DNA from 3 places in the Lentibacillus sp. Marseille-P4043 genome. Region 1 is predicted to be linked to each of the others. Evidence: riboswitches for the same ligand, from Rfam matches in the RefSeq annotation. Region 1 holds a riboswitch; each other region holds the start of a gene.
The links. Region 1 has a riboswitch for thiamine pyrophosphate ahead of tenA (thiaminase II). Riboswitches for the same ligand answer to the same signal wherever they lie in the genome.
Positions count from the first base shown of each region.

Region 1 (3,269 bases):
TTCCCCAGCTAAATGACCTCCCTTAACGAGGGCAGCTTCAGCACCGTAATTAATCACGATTTGTTCAGCAGCCTGTTGTAAATCGTCGATCGTTTTAATAGTCTCTCCGATAATATATTCTGCCTCTGGAACATTTGGTGTTACTAACGTTGTCCTGGGTAGAAGCTCATCACGCAAATAGTCTCGGGCATCTGCTGTGATTAATGAATCACCACTGGATGCAACCATTACAGGGTCCATGACAAAAGGAACGGATAAATGTGAAATCTTCCTGGCTATTGCATCCATTATGTCGATATTCGCAATCATTCCCGTTTTAAATGCTTGAAATGGGATATCCGAAATAACGGAATCGAGTTGTTGCACAATCATTTTAATAGGGAGATGGTGAACGTCCTGGACGCCAGTTGTGTTTTGCGCAACAACTGATGTAATCACAGACATACCGTAGCATGTGAATTCCTGGAATGTTTTTAAATCAGCCTGAATGCCTGCCCCACCACTTGGATCAGTGCCAGCAATTGTGAGTGCACAAGGTGTTTGGGTCATTGGTGTGTCACCAGTCTTTCTCCTGGCCACGCTTCACACGTGTATGCCATATCCCAAAAGGCTAATTCCAATTGGCAGCTTTTGCGGAATGCTTCTTTCATTCGCCCGATATCTTTACTTGAGGACTGATCTGCCAATTCATCTAAACGGGTTCGCATTTCTGTCGTGGTTTTTTCCATGCTTTCCTCAGCATAAAAGTTAATCCATGGATAAAACGCATGATTTTTAGATGGTTTATATGTTTTCATTAATTCCTTACCAATTTCGAGATATGTCCATGGACAAGGGAGTAATGCACAGATTATTTCAGGTAAACTACCCATTTGTGCATGATACATCATATGTTTCATGTAATGATCTGCAGTAGGTGGTAATGGATACCCTTGAAGCTCGTCATACTCAACCCCGATTGCCTCACAAAAGTTGTGGTGAGGATGGATTTCGCTGTGCAGTACAAACCGGATTTGTTCGTTAAAAAAGGACATATCTTTACGATTGTTTGCCTTTGATATCGCGATTCCATAAACGTTGATAAATGCGTTTAAGTACTCAAAGTCTGCTTTAATATAATGTGCTAATGCTTTTTTAGGCACATTTTCTTTGCCGATCCCCTGTACAAATGGATGGTTAAAAATTGCTTGAAAAATATCGTTATTTTCTTCTCTAAGATTTTGTGAAAATGTCATTGTCATGCCTCCTCGAATTTTTAGGAAGCTACTAAGGGAATAGAAAAGTAGATAAATAGAGAGGTACATATTTTTTCCTCTCGACCACTTCCCTCCGCTGGTATTAACCAGATCAGGTTCCAAGGGACTAAGGAATATTCCTATTCTCAGCTATTCTAGCGCCCCTAGTAGTTCTTCATAATACTAAATATTTTGTAATACTTGTCGTTGTTTCAAGCGAACAGCTATTACCCAGCCGATCAATGCGCCTGTTCCACTGCTTACTAGAAATGATGGGAAAAAGAATAATGCACCAACTGAACTTCCCATTAAAAAGTTGGCCAATGGTACGGCAAACAAGGAACCAACAATTCCAGTCCCAATGAATTCTCCAAGTGCAGCCCATACCTTTTTGCCAAATTTTTTATAAAGATACCCTGCCAGAAAAGCACCAATCATCCCGCCAGGAAATGCTAATAGTGTACCAAGTCCAAGCAAATTTCGGAGCACCCCAATCATAAAGGCGATCATAACAGCTGGAGCTGGACCAAGCATGATTGCCGCCATGACGTTGACCGCGTGTTGTACAGGGTAAGCTTTGGCAACGCCTGCTGGAAACCATAGAATTTGTGCTCCAATCGTTCCAATGGCTACAAAAACTGCCATTGTTGTTAGTAAACGCGTTCGATTCATTTATTTCCCCCTTTCTAATAAAAATAAAAAAGCTAGATCCTGATAAAAGGACCTAGCTTAGTATGGGATTCGTTTATGGACATAATGCCACTCACTACTTCCCTCCGCTGGTATTAACCAGATCAGGTCCATAAGAGTCGGAAAGCAGTTCGGCCTTCCTCTCAGCCCACAATTTTGGGCCCCCCTAGTAGTTGAACTATTATAAAATTTGCTTGTTGATTCTTATCTTAACAAAGGTACTTCCATTTGTCACCAGTCTATGACAATATTTAAATTTTTCTCTCTACGCATTTAAAAGAAAAAAGGCTGCTCCAAAACCAACAATGACAGTTTGGAGCAACCCTTTTCTTAAATTACGTTTAGTTAATCCCTCGCATGAACACGTGAATTTTCTTAGATGCAGCAAATAGAATAAAACCTAGTAAGATTGAAATTCCACCGATGATACCGAAATATAGAATTTCTGTATCCGGAGAATATAGTTTTACAATTTGGGCATTGATAGCCTGTGCTGACGCATTGGATAGGAACCATAGACTCATCGTTTGCGCTGAAAATGCAGCTGGTGCAAGTTTTGTAGTCGCTGATAAGCCAACCGGTGATAAACATAATTCTCCAATAACAACTAGGAAGAAGCTTAATACTAACCATAACGGATTGACAAGCGTATCTGTTCCATTAATGATGGCAGGTACAATCATCACGAGAAAAGATAGTCCGGCAAAAAATAGACCAAATGAAAACTTCTTCGGTGTTGATGGTTGGCTTTTTCCTAATCTAATCCAAAGCCAAGCAAATACAGGCGCTAAAAGAACGATAAATAGAGGATTCAATGACTGGAACCAGGAAGATTGAATCTCAAAACCTGCTAAACTCAGATCGGTTCGCTGATCAGCAAAACGTGCTAAAATAATCGAACCTTGCTCTTGAATCGCCCAAAACATAATAGCAGCAATAAACATTGGTATATATGCCAGTAAACGAGATCGTTCCACTTCAGTCGTTTTCTTACTGCGGTACATAACGATGAAATAGCAAGTAGGTATAATAATCCCTAGTATACTTACAATCATTGTAAATCCGTTAATCGTTAAGATGCCGGTTGGGATAGTGATTGCTCCCAATAGAATAACAATGATTGCCCCAATGCCAAATCGCTTAAATACAGTTTTTTTCTCTGATTCTGATAGCGGGTTTGGAACAGTCGATCCTGCAGGGCCAAGATATTTTCCCTTTGTAAAGATAAAAATAATTAGACCGACAAACATCCCGATTGCCGCTAAACTAAATCCAAGATGGAAGTTGTATTCTTGTCCAATTGTTCCGACAATTAATGGTGCAATGAGGGCACCTAAGTTTATT
Region 1 covers NZ_LT984884.1:502,955-506,223, reverse strand. Annotated here, with positions in the region: gene thiD (bifunctional hydroxymethylpyrimidine kinase/phosphomethylpyrimidine kinase) at 1-549, opposite strand, end outside; gene tenA (thiaminase II) at 546-1,235, opposite strand; TPP riboswitch at 1,308-1,411, opposite strand; gene thiW (energy coupling factor transporter S component ThiW) at 1,419-1,907, opposite strand; TPP riboswitch at 1,990-2,103, opposite strand; gene C8270_RS02685 (peptide MFS transporter) at 2,267-3,269, opposite strand, start outside.

Region 2 (3,269 bases), 3.2 Mb from region 1:
ATGTAATGGTTGAGACTAAATGATGTTGATACATCGGCCAGCCTTCTATTCCTGTTTGAACAATTTGTGATGGTGCGGGAAGGAGCCAATCCGGTATATCAAATAGTATACTGGAAAGCTCCCATGCACTGAACAAAAGGAGGATAACCACAAGCGGTTTCCATCCTTTTTCAATGATCCCTTTCATTAGCGATATTTCTCCGTCAGTTCATACATTGAAGCCCCATCTGGTTTATGAAACACTTTTACCTGCGAAATAATACTTTCACACCCGCGTTCAGTCATCCTTGTATTCATTTTTTCGATAATTGATAGAAGCACCGGCAAATCGCCTTCCATTGTTGTCTCGAGCGGGTTCACCTCATATTTCACGCCTGATTGAGCAATAACTTCTATTGCAGCATCTACATATGGAATCGTATCCTCCCCATTTTTTGTCTTTGGTATAATTTGTACACTCACTAACGCATTTGCCATTTAAATAACCTCCTATTTTGGTAGAAATTCATTCGTAAAAGCTTTTTCGCTATCTAGTCGTGTGTCTAATAGATTGTTATCGTACATCCAATTTGCATAATTCTCCCAGACTTCTAGTTTCTGTTCGCCCCAACGATCGGCATCATCCTGGTATTTTGGTGAGAGCCACTCTTGACTCGCCTGTACCAGTTCCACATCAAGATCGGGAACTGCGTCTATCAATATAGCAGCCGCTTCGTCAGGGTTATCGATAGCAAATCTATATCCTTTCGAAACAGCCGCTAAAAACTTCTTAACCGTTTCCGGATTTTCCTCAATTGTTTGTTCATTCGTCGTAAGAACAGGTGTATAATAATCAAGTTTTTTCGAGTAGTCAGTTAGGTACAACATGTTTAACTCCTCACCGCGCAGTTCAGCTTCTACACCAGTCCAGCCATAATAAATCCAAGCAAAGTCAATATCGCGTTTCACTGCCGTAAAGAAGTCAGTGTTTCCCATATTGACAATATCCACATCATCGGCAGAAGCATTCTCTTGGTTCATAAGGGATGTAAGAACAGCCTTCTCAACTGGCGCACCCCAACCACCATACGTCTTCCCGGCAAAATCTTTCGGTGATGTGATATCTTTTTCTTTAGGTGAGGCAAAACCAGATGTATTATGCTGAATCACTGCTGCAATGGAAACGATCGGAACACCTTGTACACGTGCTTCCGTAATACTTTCCTGCGCACCCACACCAAAATCGGCCTTACCTGACGCGACAAGCTGATCAGCTCCAACTTCTCCCGGCATCATAATTTCCACATCCAGTCCCTCGTCATTAAAGTATCCCTTTTTCTGTGCAACATAAATGCCAGTATGATTCGTGTTTGGTGTCCAGTCCAAGACGAACTTTATTTTCTGCTTAGTGTCCTCATCTTGATCCGCACTTTTGGACTCGTTGTTGCCGTTACATGCCACAAGAACGGTAGTGAGCATAAGTAACATTAAAAGCTTCTTCATTTCCTAACCTCCATCGTGTATGTAATTTTTGTTTAGGAAAATGACCGGCATAAAAGAGTAAAAATGACAATAAAAAAACACCACCATTTTTAAACCTGGGGTGCATGCAAAAAAAGAAAGATTTACCTTTTCTTTTAGATAAATTCGCCTTTTCTTTTAACATGATGTTCCCTACGCTGGTTTCAGCCAGATCAGGTTCCAAGGGTCAGTATCTAACGGATACAATCTCAACCAGCTCAACTGGTCCCCCCACAAAATCTATTTAGTTTTGATCTTACATGTATAAGGTACTACATTACGATACCGTTTTCAAGAAGAATTATAATTTTCAAACCGGATCGTTAAATATTGGCCCGCCAAACACTGTTGTATGATATTCTCCCGATTCCCCCAGCGGACAAACATCCTTCTTGCTAATATCCGTAATAAACGACTCATCTACAAGTCGGCCTATCCAGCTTTCCGGAAGTTTTGTATTATCTACCTTGATAACCCGTGCCTGAAACTTTGAAGCGACAAATTCTCTTAATAAATCCAATACCTTATGTTGATCCGTCCACAACGGGTAAATCGGCGCTACGCCAGCTTTTTCTGCAACCTGCTCTCCCCACTCACGATGCCCTTCTAAGTATATGTCACCAAATGCCACGCTATCAATCTCATAGGTCATTTTTAAATCTTGTAGCGTATGAACAAAATCCTGTGTATATTCCGTAAAGTCTGTTTTGATAAAATGAACGGGAATCCCGATCCGTTCAGCCTGCTTTTCAATTCGATCAAGCTTCTCCCCATGCGCGACTGTTTCATGTTTTTCCTGCCATATCGTTGTAATCAGACAGGAAACATCATGACCTTGTTGTTGCAATCGATATAATGCTAGACTGCTATCTTTCCCACCACTGAATGATAAAGCTATTTTCATATCTACTGGCTCCTTCTTCTACTAATTATCTACACTATATCACTCAACCCTAAAAGAAAGAAAGCCAGTGGTCAGCTGGCTTTCCCCAGGAGGTTTCATGGGTTGTAATAAATCTTCCACAAGCCTTGTTTCGATTTATACTTTATTCTATGTGCATGCAGCCTCATTCGTATTGGTGATTTCCTCAAGACAACCGTACATTTAGCGCGAAATCTAGTCGGTTTTTCGTAATGTTTGTTGCTATGTGATTTGGTAGTTGATATATAATGCGATGCAAGTAAGAAGTTGCTCTCCCACCAGAATCTTGATCGGGTCGATGCTACCTCGTTCGGGTTGATATTCTCGATTCGGGTTGATGTTTCTCGGATTCGGGTTGATGTTCCCTCGTTCGGGTCGATGTTTCCTCGTTCGGGTCGATGTTCTCGGATTCGGGTTGATGTTCCCTCGTTCGGGTCGATGTTTCCTCGTTCGGGTTGATGTTTCTCGGATTCGGGTTGATGTTCCCTCGTTCGGGTTGATGTTCCCTCGTTCGGGTCGATGTTTTCGGATTCGGGTTGATGTTCTCGAATTCGGGTTGATGTTCTCGGATTCGGGTTGATGTTCCCTCGTTCGGGTCGATGTTCTCGGATTCGGGTCGATGTTTCCTCGTTCGGGTTGATGTTCTCGGATTCGGGTCGATGTTAAAAACAACTTTCCAGCTCCAGCAAGCTGTGCCCCACAACATGAAGACCTTTTCTTATTGTAGACGAAATAAATGACGATATATGGAAAGTGTGTTAATTAAGCCAAAAATATTTTATAATTATAGTGGACAACTAAACAAAAACTTGAAACCAAATACGGCTTTGATTCGTATAAGTGTTAT
Region 2 covers NZ_LT984884.1:3,708,895-3,712,163, forward strand. Annotated here, with positions in the region: gene C8270_RS18445 (ABC transporter permease) at 1-187, opposite strand, end outside; gene C8270_RS18450 (thiamine-binding protein) at 187-477, opposite strand; gene C8270_RS18455 (ABC transporter substrate-binding protein) at 490-1,482, opposite strand; TPP riboswitch at 1,634-1,743, opposite strand; gene C8270_RS18460 (diphthine--ammonia ligase) at 1,811-2,404, opposite strand; gene C8270_RS20145 (hypothetical protein) at 2,645-3,094, opposite strand.
Region 2: linked by a shared signal. The riboswitch ahead of C8270_RS18455 (ABC transporter substrate-binding protein) and the one ahead of tenA (thiaminase II) in region 1 are both predicted to bind thiamine pyrophosphate.

Region 3 (3,269 bases), 2.7 Mb from region 1:
CGAGAATTTCCAAAACTTTAGTCCAAAAATGGCTGATTTTGCCCGTATGGCTTTTGATAATCGTTGGATCGAAGCGGAAGATCGTGCCGGAAAACGTCCAGGAGGATTCTGCACAAGTTTTCCGGATAGTGAACAGACACGTATTTTTATGACTTATTCCGGGACATCATCTAATATTGCTACCCTTGCCCATGAATTAGGCCATGCTTACCATCAACATGTCATGAATGATGTGAATGGGTTGAATCAGGGGTATGCAATGAATGTAGCAGAAACGGCATCAACGTTTGCGGAAATGATTATTGCTGATGCATCGGTGAAGAACGCGAAAAGCAAAGTAGAAAAGCAATCCGTGCTGGAAGATAAAATTCAACGAAGTGTTGCCTTTTTCATGAATATTCATGCCCGATTCCTTTTTGAACAGCGATTTTATGAAGAAAGAAAACAAGGAATGGTTCCAGTACCAAGACTGAATGAATTAATGGTGGAGGCACAAAAAGAGGCGTATTGCGATGCGTTAGATACGTACGATCCGAATTTCTGGGCGTCTAAACTGCATTTTCACATCACGGGAACACCATTTTATAATTTTCCATATACGTTCGGCTATTTGTTTAGTCTCGGAATCTATGCACATGCACTTGAAAAAGGTAGTAGTTTTGAAGAGGATTATATTGCACTGCTTCGCGACACCGGAAAAATGACCGTTGAAGACTTAGCGGAAAAACATTTGGGAGTTGATTTAACAAAACCAGATTTCTGGGAAAACGCCATCAATTTATGTGTGAAGGATGTTGAGGAGTTTCTGGCACTTTAGATTTCAGCGTTGCTACTAGTTGGTGAATACGTTATAATACAGGTAACGAAAAAAGCATAAAAATAAAAGTCTACAGGGGGAGCCCATTTGGCTGAGAGTGAACACTGTGCTGTTCTTACCCTTTGAACCTGTTAGTTAATACTAGCGTAGGGATGGTAGCTTTTTTGATGGTATAAAAGCAATGTGAGCGGATTCCCCATCAGGAAGCTTCCCCTTTGACATTGCTTTTTTTGTGTTCAAAATTTTCGCTGGTAGATTCCTAAGTCTACTAGAAGGGGAGGTCATTTGATTGAAGGAAAAACGTACATTGTTTTTAATTGAGGTTGCGATTTTTACAGCGTTAGCATTAGCGTTAGATCTTGCTCCATTTTTATCTTTTAAAATCTGGGCTCAAGGCGGATCGATTTCATTGGCGATGATACCGGTATTCATTGTCGCCTTTCGTTGGGGGCTAAAAGGTGGATTATTATCTGGATTTCTATGGGGTGTTTTACAGGTAGCATTAGGAACAGGGTATATATTGTACTTTTGGCAAGGTCTGCTTGATTATGCGGTTGCTTTTACCGTAATCGGTTTTGCTGGTATTTTTGCGAAGCCAATTCAGCGTGCAGTTAAGGAAGGTAATACAGCGACATCTATAACATATATTTTAACTGGTGTCCTTCTTGGTTCCATGTTGCGTTTTATTGCCCATTTTGCTGCGGGAGTCGTATTTTTTGAATCAGCAGTTGACGGCATGAATGTCTGGATTTATTCATTGCTATATAATATCTCATACATTGTTCCGTCGTTCATTATCTGTACAATCGCTGTGTTTTTCTTGTTTCATAAACAGCCAAGAACACTATTAAGTGCAACTGCATAAACATTAGCTTTCCGCTCACGATATGTTAGGTCGTACCACTGTCTTTAGTTGGTACGGCTTTTGTTTTCGGAAAAAATGAATAATTTATGCATACCTCTATTTTTGCGAAGTGCATATTTTTTGAGTATACTGAAAATAGGGGTGATAATCTTGCGGGAATTAATTGGTGAATGTCAATCATGCGGAAAAGCTGTTTATTGTGAAAATGGCTTTTTTGATGGTGAACAAATAGATGGTAATTTATTATGTAATCGCTGTGCTGAAAAGGTGGATTCTGAAACGGACAAACAGGCGTAAGCTCGTTTGTTCGTTTTTAATTTAATTCACTATTTTATACCAGTGTCAAAAGCAAATTGTTTTTTATGAACCTTCCTTTTTTCTCACTCCCTATTACCGATTTGCATAGGCTATAGCACACGTAAGGAGAAAGGAAGGTTCATGTGGAACTTACGATATCGCATTGGTTATATGGATTATTTACACTGATTATTATTTTGACAATGATTTTTAAACGTGGCGTTGTACTTCCTACATTACTTGGAACGTTTGTCATTGCTTGGGTGTACAATGGTAGTCTTATTGACGGTTTCACTTCCATTTTTAATGCGAACTTGGTTGCTGCAAAAGAGCTCTTTAGTATTTTTCTAATCATCACATTTATGTTGGCGCTATTGCATTCGTTACGTGATCTTGGAGCAGATCGGAGGATGATACAACCGATTCAGAAGATGATGGTTAATGGACATGTTTCATTTTTTGTCCTTATCGCTGTAACGTATGTTATTTCCTTATTTTTCTGGCCAACACCAGCTGTTCCATTAATTTGTGCGCTTCTTGTTCCTGCGGCAGTGCGTGCAGGATTACCAGCTATTACAGCGGCGGTAGCGGTAGCAATTGCTGGGCAAGGGATGGCACTTTCTTCTGACTACATTGTGCAGGTCGCTCCCAGCTTATCAGCCAAGTCTGCGGGGATTGAAGTTGGGGTTGTTGCTGACCAGGCATTATTGCTTTCACTTATTACTGGTGGAATCGCAATTGCTGCCGCTTATTTGTTGTATCGAAAATCAATTCGTTCTAAAGATAGTGAATTAATACAACAAGATTTAGAAGCATTGGAAACTGTATCAGAATCAAAAAACGAAGCAAAATCCGCTCATCTCACAATTTGGAGTAAACTATTTTCGATCATTGTTCCAATTGCTTTGCTGGCTGTAGTCGTATATATGATGTCCGCAAAATTGATGTCAGGAAGAATGACGGGTTTTGAGGGTGGAGATGGGGCAGCATTTGTCGGAGGAGTTGCTGTAATTCTCCTGCTTTTATCAACCGTAGCATTTGGCAAACAACATGCACTTGATTATATTAGCAACCATATCACGGATGGATTTGTTTTCGCCTTTAAAGCAATGGGGCCAGTTATCCCAATTGCAGGTTTCTTCTTTTTAGGAAGTTCTGACTTTTCCGGTAGTATTTTAGGGATAGACGAAAATCCGCCAGCATTTTTGTTTGATCTTGTTCAATCAACACAGGAATTTCTACCACAAAGTGCCCTGCTTGCTGCGCTTAGTGTATTAATTATTGGTATTA
Region 3 covers NZ_LT984884.1:3,251,794-3,255,062, reverse strand. Annotated here, with positions in the region: gene C8270_RS16170 (M3 family oligoendopeptidase) at 1-817, shown strand, start outside; TPP riboswitch at 883-988, shown strand; gene thiT (energy-coupled thiamine transporter ThiT) at 1,107-1,682, shown strand; gene C8270_RS20305 (hypothetical protein) at 1,833-1,979, shown strand; gene C8270_RS16160 (hypothetical protein) at 2,123-3,269, shown strand, end outside.
Region 3: linked by a shared signal. The riboswitch ahead of thiT (energy-coupled thiamine transporter ThiT) and the one ahead of tenA (thiaminase II) in region 1 are both predicted to bind thiamine pyrophosphate.